4 regions of the Vreelandella sp. GE22 genome follow, and region 1 is predicted to be linked to each of the others. Evidence: predicted binding sites of a transcription regulator. Region 1 holds the regulator's gene; each other region holds the start of a gene.
The links. Region 1 encodes FliA, which starts transcription of late flagellar genes. Its sites were predicted from a motif close to CTAAAGTTNNNNNNNNNNCNGCCGATA; they were not measured.
Positions count from the first base shown of each region.

Region 2: the regulator FliA is predicted to act here: its motif matches at 1,211-1,237, upstream of ACWHRL_RS02545 (flagellin N-terminal helical domain-containing protein).
Region 3: the regulator FliA is predicted to act here: its motif matches at 1,799-1,825, upstream of ACWHRL_RS02555 (flagellin N-terminal helical domain-containing protein).
Region 4: the regulator FliA is predicted to act here: its motif matches at 2,850-2,876, upstream of ACWHRL_RS02580 (flagellin N-terminal helical domain-containing protein).

Region 1 covers NZ_OZ309110.1:132,699-136,803, reverse strand. Annotated here, with positions in the region: gene ACWHRL_RS00640 (OmpA/MotB family protein) at 1-397, opposite strand, end outside; gene ACWHRL_RS00635 (motility protein A) at 402-1,217, opposite strand; gene ACWHRL_RS00630 (RNA polymerase sigma factor FliA) at 1,258-1,956, opposite strand; gene ACWHRL_RS00625 (flagellar protein FlhE) at 1,983-2,405, opposite strand; gene ACWHRL_RS00620 (hypothetical protein) at 2,412-2,933, opposite strand; gene flhF (flagellar biosynthesis protein FlhF) at 2,930-4,105, opposite strand, start outside.
Region 2 covers NZ_OZ309110.1:517,798-521,902, reverse strand. Annotated here, with positions in the region: gene ACWHRL_RS02545 (flagellin N-terminal helical domain-containing protein) at 245-1,138, opposite strand; gene fliD (flagellar filament capping protein FliD) at 1,364-2,713, opposite strand; gene fliD (flagellar filament capping protein FliD) at 2,865-4,105, opposite strand, start outside.
Region 3 covers NZ_OZ309110.1:522,109-524,813, reverse strand. Annotated here, with positions in the region: gene ACWHRL_RS02560 (flagellin N-terminal helical domain-containing protein) at 1-597, opposite strand, end outside; gene ACWHRL_RS02555 (flagellin N-terminal helical domain-containing protein) at 839-1,726, opposite strand; gene ACWHRL_RS02550 (flagellin N-terminal helical domain-containing protein) at 1,987-2,705, opposite strand, start outside.
Region 4 covers NZ_OZ309110.1:525,218-529,322, reverse strand. Annotated here, with positions in the region: gene ACWHRL_RS02585 (hypothetical protein) at 1-308, opposite strand, end outside; gene ACWHRL_RS02580 (flagellin N-terminal helical domain-containing protein) at 567-2,819, opposite strand; partial or broken gene ACWHRL_RS02575 (helix-turn-helix domain-containing protein) at 3,001-3,105, opposite strand; gene ACWHRL_RS02570 (hypothetical protein) at 3,247-3,438, opposite strand; gene ACWHRL_RS02565 (hypothetical protein) at 3,460-4,105, opposite strand, start outside.

The sequences.
Region 1 (4,105 bases):
CGAAGGTGTCGATGACCTCGCCAAGGCTTTCCAGCACCTCTTCGCCTTGAGCGGTCAGCCGCGCCGCGCCGCTATCGAACAGCAGGCTATCGTCGATGCGCAGGGTAATGCCTTCGCGCCCCTCGGAGACGCTCACGCCTTGAATATCGAGGCCGTCCATCGCCGGGCTCAGCCCACTGTAGAGCGGTTGAAGTCCCGAAGAGAGCGGCTGAATACCCGAGGTCGTGGGTGTGCCGGCGGCTTCGTCGCCGGTGCCCGCCGGGGTGAGCGCCAACAGCAGCACGAACAGCGTGATCAACAACGTCAATACGTCCAGGTAGCTGGTCAGCCACCCATCTTCACTGTCGCCATCCCCGGTGAATGGCGATTCCAGTGCGTGGCGGGCTTCGCGGTTCATCGCCCTACCCCTTGGCAGGCGCGTCGTTCTCGGCGCGCGGCTTCACGTTGGCATCACGAATCTCGTCGTTGTAGTTGGCCACGAAGGAGTTCAACGTCTCTTCGATGAACGACGGCAAGCGGCGCTTGGTGATCAGCGAGATGCCCTCGAGCACCATGTTCATGGTGATCAAGCGCTCCTCGGTGCGCCGCTCGAGTTTCACCGCCACCGGTTTGAAGACCAGGTTGGCAAGCAAGATACCGTAGAAGGTCGTGAGCAGCGCCACCGCCATGCGTGGGCCGATCACCTCCAGATCACCGGCGTCCATGACCTCCAGCATATTCACCAGCCCCACGAGGGTGCCGATCATGCCGAAGGCCGGGGCGTAGGTCGCCATGGTGCGAAAGATCTGCGCCTCGGCGTGCTCGCGCGCCTTGAGCCGGGCGATACGCCAGCGCAGCATGTCGAAAATTTCATCTTCCTTGGTGTTGGCGATCACCAGCTGAATGCCGGTGCGCAGAAACGGGTTGCGCGTGTGTTCGAGCTCGCGCTCCACCGCCCGTACGTCGCCCTTGAACCAGAGCCGCGACATGGACACCAGCTCGTTGATATCGTCGCGCACGTAGGTGTTCTCGCGGCGAAATACCAGCCCCACCAGGCGTACCACCCGCAGTACCTCCTTGAGCGGGTAGCTGATGAAGGTCGCCGCCAGGGTGCCGGTCACCACGATGGCAAGCCCGGGCAAGTTGAGAAAGCTCTCCGGGGATTCCGCGGTGAAAAACAGCACGCTAACCAGTAGCAGAATACTGGCAAATATACCGATCAAGGTAGAGGGGTTCATCGACGGCTCCTCGCCGGTTGGGTTTAACGGTTAAAATGCGTCAATCTGGCTCGTGCAGCCGCGCGCGCAGACGGCTAATCGCCTGGCTGTGCAGCTGTGAAACACGCGATTCGGTCACCCCCAGTACTGCGCCCACCTCTTTCAGGTTGAGCTCCTCCTGGTAGTAAAGCGCCATCAAAAGCTTTTCCCGCTCGGGCAGCGCTTCGATCGCCGCGATCAGAGTTTCGCGCTGCTGACCATCCAAAAGCTCCTCAAAAGGCGCATTCAGCGCCTCCTGAGCGGGTTCCCCGCCCTCTTCCAGAAGCTCCTCGAAGGGCAGCAGGTGGCCGCTGTTGGCGTCGTTGAGCAGTTGGTGATACTCGCCGAGCGGCATGTCCAGATGCCGGGCGATCTCGCCCTCCTCCGGCGCCCGACCCAGGTTCTGTTCGAGATGGCGGACCGCCTCGTCCATGGCCCGGGCCGAACGCCGCACGCTGCGCGGCAGCCAATCCCGGGTGCGCAGCTCATCGACCATTGCCCCGCGAATCCGCTGGCTGGCAAAGGTGGCAAAGCTCGCCCCCTGGGAGGCGTCAAAGCGCCCGAGCGCCTCCAATAGGCCGACCATGCCGGCCTGAATCAGATCATCGAGTTCGATGCTCGCCGGCAGGCGGACCTGCAGCGCCAGCGCCTGGCGGCGCACCAGCGGCATGTGCTGAGTGACCATTTCGCTGTGTTGAATTCTGCCTTGTGCTGTATACATCCTCGTGCCTCGTGGCTATACACTCGTCACTGGTAGTTCACAATCACGTGAAGCCCTTTTACCCGCATCGGCCGCTGCCCGCGCCCCAACGCGAAGCGAAACGCCAGCGGCGCATCGGCGGAAAGCCCGGCAAACCCGGTTTCGCTTCCGCGCTGGCCGCTTAGCTCGACGCAGCGCTCGGGGTGGCAAAGCCAAGCATGCAGCGCGGCGCCGAACGGTGCCTCATACCGCCAGTGAACGCCTTCGATACGCCCCTGGGCGATCTCCGCTACCGGCGGCGGCGCCAAAACCTGACTGCTGACCGCCCGGTCGCTCATGGCCACCATCATACCGGTGACCTCCTTACTCCAGCTGCCTGTGCCCGCCTGAGCGGTCACTGTCAGGCTCGCCCCCATCGCCATTAGTAGCGCGACGCCTTGAAGACTCTTTTTCAGAAAACGCTTTTTCATTGTGGCCTACCGCGCTAGTAGCAGCAGTTCGATATTCAGATAATTCGCCGCCGCCTTCTGCAAATTGTCTAAAAGCCCTTCGCGGGGCAAGCCGGGCTCGTGCAGCGCCAGTAGCTGGCGGGGCCCCTGGTTGTCGTTGAGCTGGCGCAGCGTGCGATACATGCTCGCGAAGGCGTCCGCGTCGCTGCGCACCCAAAGCGCCCAGCGTGAATAGCGCTCGCAAAGCGCCTCCATCGGCTCGCTGGCATCCACCGGGACGACCTCCCAGCTTTCCGGGGTCGCCGCCCAGCGCCGGCCAAGTTCGGCCCACTCGCCCAGGCGCTCTTTGACCGGGGCGACGCTTTTCGTCGGTAGCCCCACCACTGCCAGCGGCGTCTTGACCACCGGCGTGGCGGCGTCGCTTGCCGGCGGGGTTGCTTGGGTGTCCACCTCGGGCTCGGCGTGCTCGCTCACAGCCTGCTGCGCGCGCTCTTCGTTGCGCAGGCTCGCCCACTGGCGCAGCCCCGATGCCTGGTCGCCGCCGCTCATGCCAGGGCCTCGCGGCTGACGCTACCCAGTTGGCGGATGGCGTCCCGGGTCATCAACATATGCATCAGCGCGTCGAGTAGCGCGGTATCGCGGCGCTTGCGAGATGTTTTGGAAAGGCGCATCACGTCCTGGCGCAGCGTTTGCGCGGCCTCGTCCTGGGCGTTGTCCAGGTGCGTGGCGGCCGCGGCGGCACCACTGGCCATCAAAAGGCGCAGTTGGGCGCTGACCTCGCCGCCATCGGCTTCCTTGAGCGCGCGCCAGGCTCGCTTGGTCAATATAGCCGCGCCTTCGCTTTGCAGCTGAGTGACCAGCAGCGATAGCACTTCGGCCCCCAGCCGCGCCGGGGTGAGCCAGTAGCGTTTGGCCACGCGCTTGGCGCTTTCCGGGTCGCGCAGCTCGCCGTACCAGGCGAGAAAATGCCGCCCGGCCTGGTCGGTGACCTCGGCGTGGGCATTCCATAGCTGTAGCGGCTGGCCGCGAAAGCGTACGTCGACTCGATGCGAGAGTTCGCTTTCGCCAAACAGGGTCGTCAACGCGTAGCGCTCGCCCTGCCAGTATATCCGCTGAGCGCCGGTCGCCTGGCTGACCCAGGTCAAACGCTCGCTTTCCAGCGCGTCCAGGGTCTCGCCCTCGGCAAGGGTCGGCAGCAGATGGACCGCCGCCTGGCGCTGGGCGTCGATACGAGCCTGCCAGCCGGCGGGCTGGCGGTGCTGTAAAAGCGTTAGCGCACAAAGCTGGCCGTCGGCATCGAGGCTCAGATCCGGCATCGACCACTCCATGCCACGCTCGTTGCGCCGCGGTGACCAGACGATGCCCAACGCATTCTGCTCGCAAGCCTGGTCAGCAAGTGCCGCCAGGCGCTGGTCGTGCAGTACGCCAGGCAGCGCGCCGATATCCCATACCGCTTCGAGCAGCGCAAACCCGGCCACCCGCTCACGCAGCTGCGCGAGCAGCAGACTCAGCCGGCGCCCCTGGCCCAGCACGTCCTGGGACCAGCGCGGTGCCAGCGGCGCGTTCGGCCACGGCGGGCGGTCCGGCGCGGCGTCGGTATGGCCTGCCAGCGCCTGCTCGACCAGCGCGGCCGGGTCGGCCAGCGCCATATCCTCGGGCACCTGCTGGCCGTTGGAGGAGAACAGCACGCGCAGCCCAAAGCGCATGACGATATCCAGAAG
Region 2 (4,105 bases), 390 kb from region 1:
GGCCAACTTTGCGACGTTTGTCATGCCGCTACCCCTTGGTAACGGCTGCTCGTGCAAACTCTTTAGAAAACAATACGTTTTTTATGTAAGGGAAAGTAACATTAGCTACTCAACACCCAAGACACCGCGCTTAAGCTCCCGCCATGCGGCGATTTTCAAAAAACTCAATTAACAAAAATTGCGGGTTAAAAAACCAAAAAAACGGGGCCTATTGGCCCCGTCATGGTTTGGCACTAGCGTACTATTAGCCCAGCAGAGACAGTACGGACTGCGGGGTCTGGTTGGCCTGGGCCAGCATGGAGGTACCGGCCTGCTGCAGGATGTTGGCACGGGTCATGTTGGACACTTCCACCGCGTAGTCGGCGTCTTCAATGCGTGAACGCGCTTCAGACAGGTTGGTAGTAGTGGTCGCCAGGTTGTCGATGACCGAGTCGAAACGGTTCAGCGTGGCACCCAGGGTGGCGCGGTTTTCATCGAGGGTTCCAATGGCGCTATCTACTGAGTTAATCAAACTCTGGAAGTTCGCATTAGAGGCGCCGCCATTCGCGATAGCAGCAGCTGCTTCACTTAAATTATTAGCCCCAGGAACCCCGTCCTCCTCTGTTCCAACTGCATCAACTTGACCTAGCCCAGTACTGGACGCATCAATTGTAGCGACCGTGATAGTGTCGTTAGTGCTAGTACCAGCACCCACCTGAATGTTTAGAGGGCCATCACCCGCACCAGACAAGAGGTTTGTGCCATTGAAGTTGTTGCTACCCGCAACACGATCGATCTCAGCAATACGCTCAGTGATCTCGGTGGCAATCGCTGCACGATCATCAGCGGTGTTGGTATCGTTGGCGCCCTGAACCGCCAGTTCACGAATACGCTGAAGGTTGTCGTTGATCTGATCCAGACCGCCTTCCATGGTCTGAACGAGCGAGATACCGTCGCTGGCGTTACGGCTCGCCTGATCCATGCCCTTGATTTGGGCGGTCATTTTGTTGGCAATGGCCTGGCCAGCCGCATCGTCAGAAGCGCTGTTGATACGAAGGCCGGAAGAGAGACGCTCTTGCGCCTGAGCCAGCATGCCCTGGGACTTGCTCAGGTTGTTCTGGCCGATCATGGAAGTGATGTTGGTGTTGATAACAGACATGAATTTAATCCTCGGTGTTTAGTGGCCTGGGAGAGGCCCATGAATCGGCACTTGCATCGCCGTTATTATAATTAACGGCCTGTCGCCCCACTTCTTTAGCTCTTTTGCACTTTTTTATAAAAAAGTCGTTGCATCCACAAACGGCAAACGGGGCCTTTCGGCCCCGTCACTTGCGTTGATGGCTGTTACGTCAAAAGCGTTCTGACCCAGCCAGGAAAATACGACCTACTTCTTCTGCATAGCGCTCATCATATCGAACTGCTGAGAGAGGTAGCTGCTCATGGAGTTCATCTGGGCGAGCATGCCGTCAAGCACCGCAAACTGCTTACGGTAGCGCTCAGTGCTTCGCTCGATGCTGGCTTCCATACGCAGCTTGCGCTGGTCCAGGCTCTCTATTCGCAGCTCAGCACTGCCGATGGAGCTTTTAATGATGCCGTCATCTGCCGTTATATCCTTGAGTGTCGAACTTATGCGCCCTGCAAAACCATCTTCTTTCGTATCACCTGCGAAAAAGGCAGCCAAACCTTCGGAGTTATTGGCAATTGCTTCATCCAGTTTGGCTTCATCGACCTGGAGGCGGCCCTGCTTGTCGATGTCGATACCCATTTGAGCAAGCCGCGTTATATCGCTCGTTCCAAAGTTGCCCGTTACATCCTGACGCAGACGGTTTTCGATAGTGCGAACGGTGCGGTCGCCCACTAAATCGCCCGATGTCTTACCTTCGCCCTTGAATTCGGTCATACGGCCAACGGTGGACTTCATTTCGTTATAGTTGCTAACGAAGGCATTGATGGCTTCTTTCAGTGACGCCTCATCACGCTCGATTACAAGCGTGGATGGGGTCAGGGAGGCAGCGGTCAGGTTGAGCGTTACTCCCTGGATAGCCTCTTCTACCCGATTGCTTTTACTCGTAATCGCGATGCCGTTGACATTCAACTCGGCATCCTGGCCAGCACGTAGCGTGGTGGGGTCCATCGAAAGGGAGGTCAGCCCTGAAAACCCTGCCAGCGAAGCCTCTTTGCCCGTTTCCTTGGAGCTCAACGCCAGGCGATACCCTTTGCCATCATTGATGAGCGAAGCCGTAACGCCAGACTCTTTATCCGCATTGATCTGATCACGAACCTCAGCCAGGGTACTGCCTGCTTTAATATCGACGCCGTAGCTTGTTTGCGTATCGCCAGCCCCAAAATTAAGCGTCAACTTCGTATCGGTTGCCGTAAGCTCCTGGTCCAGTGCCACGCTATTGGACGCAGCGCTGCCGCCGCGCGCCAGTTGGGAAACCGTCACCTCATAGCGACCCGGATTGGCTTTTTCGCTCGCCGTCGCCAGTACGCCTTCTCCCGTTACCGTACTTTTTTGCTGATTGAAAGTAGCGGCATCGTTCAACGCCGTAATAGAGTTCTGCACCCTATCCATTGCGGATTCCAGGCGCCCATAAGCAGAAATTTTGGTTTGCTGAGCACTTTTCTGCTCAAGGATGGGAACGAGCTTTTGGCGTTCGGCCGCATTAAGCTGATCCACCAATCCCGACAAATCCAATCCAGACCCCACACCCAATGCCGTAATAGACGCCATGAGGTTAGTCCTCTAGTAAGTAGTAGAGAAGTACAGTTAAATACTCTATCGGCTGATAAACGACAAACTTTAGCGGTTAAGATTCTTAAAATCCTGTAAAAATGCCCGGCAAACGCCGGGCATTTCCTGTCTCACGAGTAGCGCTTGGCGATCACGACTGGTTGTTCTGGCCAAGCATTCCCAACTGCTCGCTCAGGTAACTGCTGGTCTGGTTCATCTGCGCCACCATGCTATCCATTGCCTGAAACTGGGCGCGAAAGCGCGCGATAGTCTGATCGATGCGCTCCTCGGTGCGGGCGAAACGATTTTCTAACGTTCCAACACGGCTTTCAGCGTTGCTTTCAGCCGTATCCAGACGTCCTCCGTCGCCCACGATGCGCTCGAGAGAAACATTGATTTGCCCGGCCATACCCGTTTCATCGCTACTGCCGGCAAAAAAGCTGGCAAGCGTATCGGGCTGCGTCGCGATGACGTTGTCCAACTTGTCATCGTCGATTTCAAGCTTACCATCGGTTTGCAGTGAAATGCCGATGTCAGAAAGCACGCTAAAGCCATCGCCATCCACTACGCTAGTAATGGCCTGACGTAGATCACGCTCGACCGCCCGAGTAGTGGCGTCGGCGTTCAGACCTGCTGATTGACCGGTTTCGGCGTCAAAACTGGTCAAGCGCGTCAAGGTATCCTTGAGCGAGTTGAAGCCTTCAACGAAGGCATCAACGTTTTTCCGCAACGCTTCGTCATCCTGTTCGACGCTAATGGTACTCGAGGCGCCCGCTTCAGTGAGATTCAGGGTCATGCCCTGAATGGCTTCTTCGACCTGATTGGAGCTGCTTACGATGTCGATGCCATTCACATTGAAGGCCGCATCCTGCCCTGCCTGAATCACCTGGGTGTCCGACGTCACTGCTGCTTCGGATAGAATGGAGGAGAAGTTGGAGCTTTCGATGCTGGCGTCGGCTCCCGTTTCACTCGCCATGACCGATAGCCGATACCCTTTGCCGTCATCGATGATAGAAGCCGTTACCTGACCATCGCCTTGTTCATTGATGGCGTCGCGAATGTCTTGCAGCGAACTGCCGTCGGCAATGGTTATGGGGGCCATATCGCCTTTAGCCATATCGAAAGTTAGTGTTTGCTCACCACTGACGATGCTTTCATCGGAGGAACTCAAACGCTCCGTGACGAAACTTCCAGCCGTTGCTAACTGATCGACCTCAACTTCGTACCTGCCGGCTTGTGCTTCGTTACTAACTACCGCCGTCACGGCATCGCCGTCGACGTTGGTCGTAAGGCTCTCGAACGTGGCTGTGTCGTTGAGCGCCTCAGTGGCATCCTGAAAAGTGGCCACCGCACTCTTGAGTGTCCCGTAAGCCGAAACCGTCGCTTGTTCAG
Region 3 (2,705 bases), 390 kb from region 1:
TTCATCAGGGGTAAGTGCTTCGGCTGCTGCTTTTACGCTAATAGTTGCATTTGCAGGGACGTCGCCACCATCAAATACACCTAAACTCTCACTGGATGCATTAATGGTAGTGACCGTGATTGTATCGTTACCGGTAGTGCCAGCACCCACCTGAATGTTCAGGTCTGTGCCAGCACCTTCTGCAGACAAGAGACTTGTGCCGTTAAAGTTGTTGCTACCCGCAACACGGTCAATCTCGGCAATACGCTCAGTGATCTCGGTGGCGATCGCCTTACGGTCGTCAGCGGTGTTGGTATCGTTGGCGCCCTGTACCGCCAGTTCACGGATACGCTGAAGGTTGTCGTTGATTTGATCCAGACCGCCTTCCATGGTTTGTACCAGTGAGATACCGTCGCTGGCGTTACGGCTCGCCTGATCCATGCCCTTGATCTGGGCAGTCATCTTGTTGGCGATGGCCTGACCGGCCGCGTCGTCGGAAGCGCTGTTGATGCGCAGACCAGAAGAGAGACGCTCTTGCGCCTGAGCCAGCATGCCCTGAGATTTGTTCAGGTTGTTCTGGCCAATCATGGAGGTGACGTTGGTGTTGATAACGGACATGGAAGTGCTCCCTTAAAGTTTGGCTGGCCGAAGGGCCTGCTATTCGGCGCTTGTGTCGCCGTTACTATAATTAACGACCATTTAGACGATTACTTTAGAAAATAAACGACTGCGGAATGAAAAAAGTGTTTTCAAACCTCCATGAGGACGGCTCCGCCACGACATGAGAAATACGGTTGAGAACTCAATAAAACGGGGCCTTTCGGCCCCGTCATGGTGTAACGCTACCTATAGCGTGCTATTAACCCAGCAGAGACAGTACGGACTGCGGCGTCTGGTTCGCCTGCGCCAGCATGGAGGTACCGGCCTGCTGAAGAATGTTGGCACGGGTCATGTTGGACACTTCCACTGCGTAGTCAGCATCTTCGATACGTGAACGCGCTTCGGACAAGTTGGTGGTGGTGGTCGCCAAGTTGTCGATGACCGAGTCAAAGCGGTTCAGCGTGGCACCCAAGGTAGCGCGCTCTTCATCAAGTGTTCCGATGGCACTGTCTACCGAGTTAATCAAGCTTTGAAAACCCGCATTAGTGGCGCCTTCACCCGTGATGGCAGTAGCCGCTTCGCTCAGACTAGCAACCGCAACAATTCCTGCATCTGTATCTGCATCAACAGTACCTAGAGCCGTACTGGATGCATCAATTGTAGCGACCGTGATAGTGTCGTTAGTGCTAGTACCAGCACCCACCTGAATGTTTAGAGGGCCATCACCCGCACCAGACAAAAGGTTTGTGCCGTTGAAGTTGTTGCTACCCGCAACACGATCGATTTCGGCAATGCGCTCAGTGATCTCGGTGGCAATCGCGGCGCGGTCATCGGCGGTGTTGGTGTCGTTAGCGCCCTGTACGGCCAACTCACGAATACGCTGCAGGTTGTCGTTGATCTGATCTAGACCGCCTTCCATGGTTTGTACCAGTGAAATACCATCACTGGCGTTACGGCTCGCCTGATCCATACCCTTAATCTGGGCAGTCATCTTGTTGGCGATGGCCTGGCCAGCCGCGTCATCAGAGGCACTGTTAATACGCAGACCTGAAGAGAGACGCTCTTGTGCCTGTGCCAGCATGCCCTGAGATTTGTTCAGGTTGTTCTGGCCGATCATGGAAGTGACGTTGGTGTTGATAACGGACATGGATGTAACCCTCGGTATTTAGTGGCCTGGGAAGGGCCGGGAAATCGGCGCTTGCATCGCCGTTATTATAATTAACGGCCGTGGTGGCCATTCCTTTAGCTTTTTACCCAACTTTTTCTAGGAAAAATGACCTGTTTCACCCTCTAGCCGTAAAACTAATAGCCTGCACGAAAAGTCTGTGAAAAACGCCTTGGTCAGAACGTAAAACGGGGCCTTGCGGCCCCGTGCTAAACATCTTCCCCGTGTAATGGCTGAGAAGATTAGCCCAGCAGAGAGAGTACAGACTGCGGCGTTTGGTTGGCCTGGGCCAGCATGGAGGTCCCCGCCTGCTGAAGGATATTGGCGCGGGTCATGTTGGAGACTTCTTCGGCGTAGTCAGCATCTTCGATACGCGAGCGCGCTTCGGAGAGGTTGGTTTCGGTTGTGGCCAGGTTATCGATCACTGAATCGAAACGGTTAAGGGTGGCACCCAACGTGGCACGTTCCTCGTCGAGTTCTCCAATTGCACTATCCACCGAGTTGATCAAACTTTGAAAATCGCCATTACCAACGTCTTCACCAGAGATAGCGTCGGCTGCGGCACTTAAATTAGCAACCCCATCGTTCCCACCCTCGGCTGCAACTTCACCCAAGCTTTCGCTAGACGCATTAACGGTAGTTACCGTGATAGTGTCATTGCCGGTAGTACCAGCACCAACCTGAATTTGCAGATCCGTGTTGTTACCATCATCGCCACCAGACAAAAGGCTTGTACCGTTAAAGTTGTTGCTACCTGCAACGCGATCGATTTCGGCGATACGCTCGTTAATCTCGGTAGCAATCGCTTCGCGGTCTTCAGCTGTGTTGGTATCGTTGGCGCCTTGTACCGCCAGCTCACGAATACGCTGAAGATTATCGTTAACCTGGTCGAGACCGCCTTCCATGGTCTGCACCATGGAAATGCCGTCGCTCGCGTTACGGCTTGCTTGGCTCATGCCGT
Region 4 (4,105 bases), 390 kb from region 1:
ACCTTAGTGGCACTCTCATACTCGGCCCCTAGAGAAGCCAGTACGTTGATCAGCCGCTGATTGGTAGCGGTCGATGGGTCTTCGAAGAGCACCTGCACTCCCCAGGCGACGCCGCTATCATTCACCAGCACAGGGGCGTTTTTATCGGGTTCGCTTCCCCTATTACTGTCTTCTCCCGCCGCATTGCCAGAAGAGGCCGCCCCGGCGGGCGGGCCGCTGAGCAGCAAATACACCACGACCAGTGCGCAGGTAAAGCTAAGCCACATCGCCAGAATGGCAAAAACGAGGGTTAGGGTAACGGTGTCCATTGAGTACGGCCTTGGCTTATAAACTGAACCAACTGCTTATTATCATAGGTTAAGCCAGTAAAGCATATCAGAATAGACTTATGAGATATAACAACAATGAACGAAGGGTCTTCGGCCTATATCACAGGCGGCGCTGCTTTCCATGAGCGGGCCCTAATGGACGTTGAACGTTTTCAAATGCGCGCATACCCACAGCCCTTTGAGGTGTCTCCCCTACCGCCCACTTATTGAATATCGGTTTCTGCTTAACGCTTTGAACTACTCCAACAGAGTGAGAATAGTTTGAGGCGTTTGATTGGCTTGGGCCAGCATGGCGGTACCCGCCTGCTGGAGTATTTGAGTTTTTACCATATTGGAGGCCTCGCTCGCGTAATCGGTATCTTCAATACGTGAGCGAGCGGCCAAGAGGTTGATATTGGCATTCAGGTTATTCTCGATCACTGATCCTAGCCGGTTCTCGAAAGCCCCTAAATAGCTCCGCTTACTATCCACCATGGCAATGGCCTGATCCAACGCTGCCAGCGGGTTGGGCGGAGTGCGCAGCCGGATATCCCGATCCACCTCGGTCAAATTCACCGTGCTGTGAGGCACGCCATCGTCGGCGCCGCCGTTAGCATCCGTGACGACATTGACCGATAACGGCGCTACATTCAGAGGATGATAGATAATCACCTCCCCCGTACCGTTGATCGTTTTGATCAGCGTATCGTTACCATCGACATCGACCAAGCTTGCGACTTTAGAATTGCCGTAGCTTGAATGGCTATTAGGCAAATCGAAGTAGTAGTTCCCATCCTCACGCTGGCGAAGCACATCGCTAAAGGTGTCACCATTGGAATCCGTATAGTTAACCGTCACGTTACGCGGGTCGAGTGTAATCGTTGAGGTGCCGTCTACTTTTTCGACTCGCTCATTGAGATCAAACGTATTTACCGCCGTCGACTGCGCCTGGGCATCGACCTGTACGTCTCCATTAGGCCCCAGCGAGAAAGCGACGTTAGCTTCATGGTAGCTGTAACGGCCACCGCCATCGCTGATTTCAACAATGTACTGGCCCGATTCACTCTGCATTAGCCGCGCATTGTCATTTATAACGCTTCCGCTGGCATCGGTAATGTTCATGGCGGGCGAAGCGGAAAAATCAATTGCTGGTAACGTCGTGACTTCTTCGCTGTCGGCGAAATCATCACTTAAAAAGGCGCGGGTAGTATCCGTTTGAAAAACCAACGTCGTCTCTTCGACGCCACTTTCCGTCGTGGTCGTGGCACTAACCTCATCCACGCGATAGTAAACGGTTTCTCCGTCCAACTGGCTGCGAATATAGTAGTTATCACCTTGTTCGAGGGCACCTGCGCTGGACAAGGTTTCACCATCGCGGCTTTGAAATACGAGCTCTGCGTCGCCAATCGAGTAATTTGCCCCGTCGACTTCGATATCCGAAGCCATAAAATATGCTTGCTCAGCGGTACGCGCATTGCTTACCGCACTGGCAGTAGCCGCTCGCTGACCGGGTGCGAAATCAAGCTCGGCATCAAAGTAACTTACGCTACCGCTATCGGATGTTTGCTCGATCAAATAACGTCCATCCGACTGCAGCAGGCGTGCCGAGCCTTCCATGGTATTACCGTTGGCATCGTTGAAGGTAATGCTGGAAATTTCTTGCTCGGGCTCGTTGGATAGTGCGTCGGTATAAAGCAGCCCGGTACTCGCAACGCGTACCGTACTACTATCAGTGGCCGTCGTGTGGTTGGCCACTGGCGTGCGGGTATCGTAAAAACGCGGATTGCCGTTATTGTCTAACGTACTGATATAGTAATTCAGCCCGCCATCGGTCGCATTTTGTTGACGCAAGGTCGGCTCATTGCCCGTTACGCTGGTATAAGTGACCCGCGTTTGATTCGGGTTCTGCGGATAGAGCTCGATATCGAAGGCGCGTCCATTGAGCGTATTCCTTGGGGCAACGTCGCCGTCTATCCCCCTCACCGTAAAGTCTTCGAGCCCTAACGCCTCGACACTAAACCCCGGTGGCAAAAGGTCTATATCCAGGGTGTCGCTAGTGTTCGCACCAACCTGTAGATTGACCAGGCCTTTCTGGCCATCCAGTAGCGGTATGCCGTTGTACTGAGCGGATTCCGCCAGACGGTCGATCTCCTTGAGGTTCATATTGATTTCATTTTGAATCGAGTCGCTATCGCTCCAACTGAGCGTGCCATTCAACCCCTGGACCGTCAGCTCGCGGATACGCTGGAGCTTGTCGTTGATTTGATCAAGCGCCCCTTGAGCGGTTTGTGATAGCGACACACCGTCATTCGCGTTACGCATGGCCATGGCCCGCCCATTGATCTGGCTGGTCATACGGTTGCTGATCGCCTGACCGGCAGCGTCATCCTTGGCGCTATTGATACGCAGCCCTGATGACAAGCGCTCGAGGCTGGTCGCTAGCGATGAGTGCGATTTCTGCAGGTTTTGCTGCGAGGTTAGGGCCGTAATGTTGGTGTTGACGACGGGCATAGGCTCTTTACTCTAAAGCGTTACCATGGTTATCAGCAGAAGCGGATAAAACCTGAGTACGATTACTTAATACCTCAAACACCTAGCCGAGACGACCTTGGCAACCTGTCGATACTCGGCGAATTCCGACCGGACTTGCCGCTTGGGGCTGTGCGGGCGCATAACCATTGGCTAACCCGTTGCGCTTAATCGTGCTGCCATGAACTCCAATGGCCTTGGCGATCTGTTTCAAGCTAATGCCGATCTCAAGATAGGCAAAAATTTGGTATCGCTGGCCCTGGGTCAGTTTTCGGTATCACATGCCCTGTCTCACTTTGGACCACAAGGTAGAGGCAGAGAGGGTACCGGCGCTAGCCCTCCTACCTCTATCTTTTGATCCAAAGTGCTGCGCATATTCTATGAATTTAGGGCGCCAACAGATCCGGAATTACCCCGAAAGCACAAAGATGACGATTCTCAATCCAAAAAATAAAGCAAAGGCCAGCAAAATAAAACCTATTATCGTTTGGAAGAAACTTCCTGCTTGAACTTTCATTTCTTTTTGGCCACTGCCAGCTACCTTGGACACAAGGCATGAAACCAAAAGCGCAAAGAATGCAAATACAAAAAGCTTAATCACTTTAAACCACCTTTAATACAGCTAAACGTCATCGCTAACTTTGACTTCCTGGCCAGCATCGCTGCTAGGAGCTTCAACGAGCAATATATGCCGTTTTTCATAGCACCACTGCACAAAAAACTCTTCCCCCACCACAAACCTGACTGGCATGGGGAGCACTTTATAAACGCTGCCCGCCAACGCCTTAAAACGCCCCTCATCGTTGACAACGGCTGAGGTCAGGGGCCCGGCCGTCTGATACCAGATGCCCTGAATTCTGGGTATCATGTTGCTGAGCACGCTTTTCTTGCCCGTTTCGTCCTCTATTTCAGCCAGTTCGATACCCTCTAATGCCGTTACCCGAAGCCCTTCCTGAGCTCCAACGTCTTCTTTTTTCTTTCGATTAAAAAACCCAAACCTGGAAGGCTCAGTAGTCGCCGGTTTTCTGATTTTGCTATCAAAAACCAAAAAAGCACCTTCTTCTCTTAAAAAGACGTATTTATCCTTGGTATCGAAATAGCAAATACTACCGTTATTAATATTTTCGGATTTTTTCTCCGCGCCTTCTGATGAGACGACGGTCACACTCCCCTTGACCACCAAAATCGCCTCGACCGCTTCCTTCTTGATGTCGACGAAGCGCTCCGTGTCCACCATGCTCGCTCCTTCAGGCAGCTCCAGAGTCTCT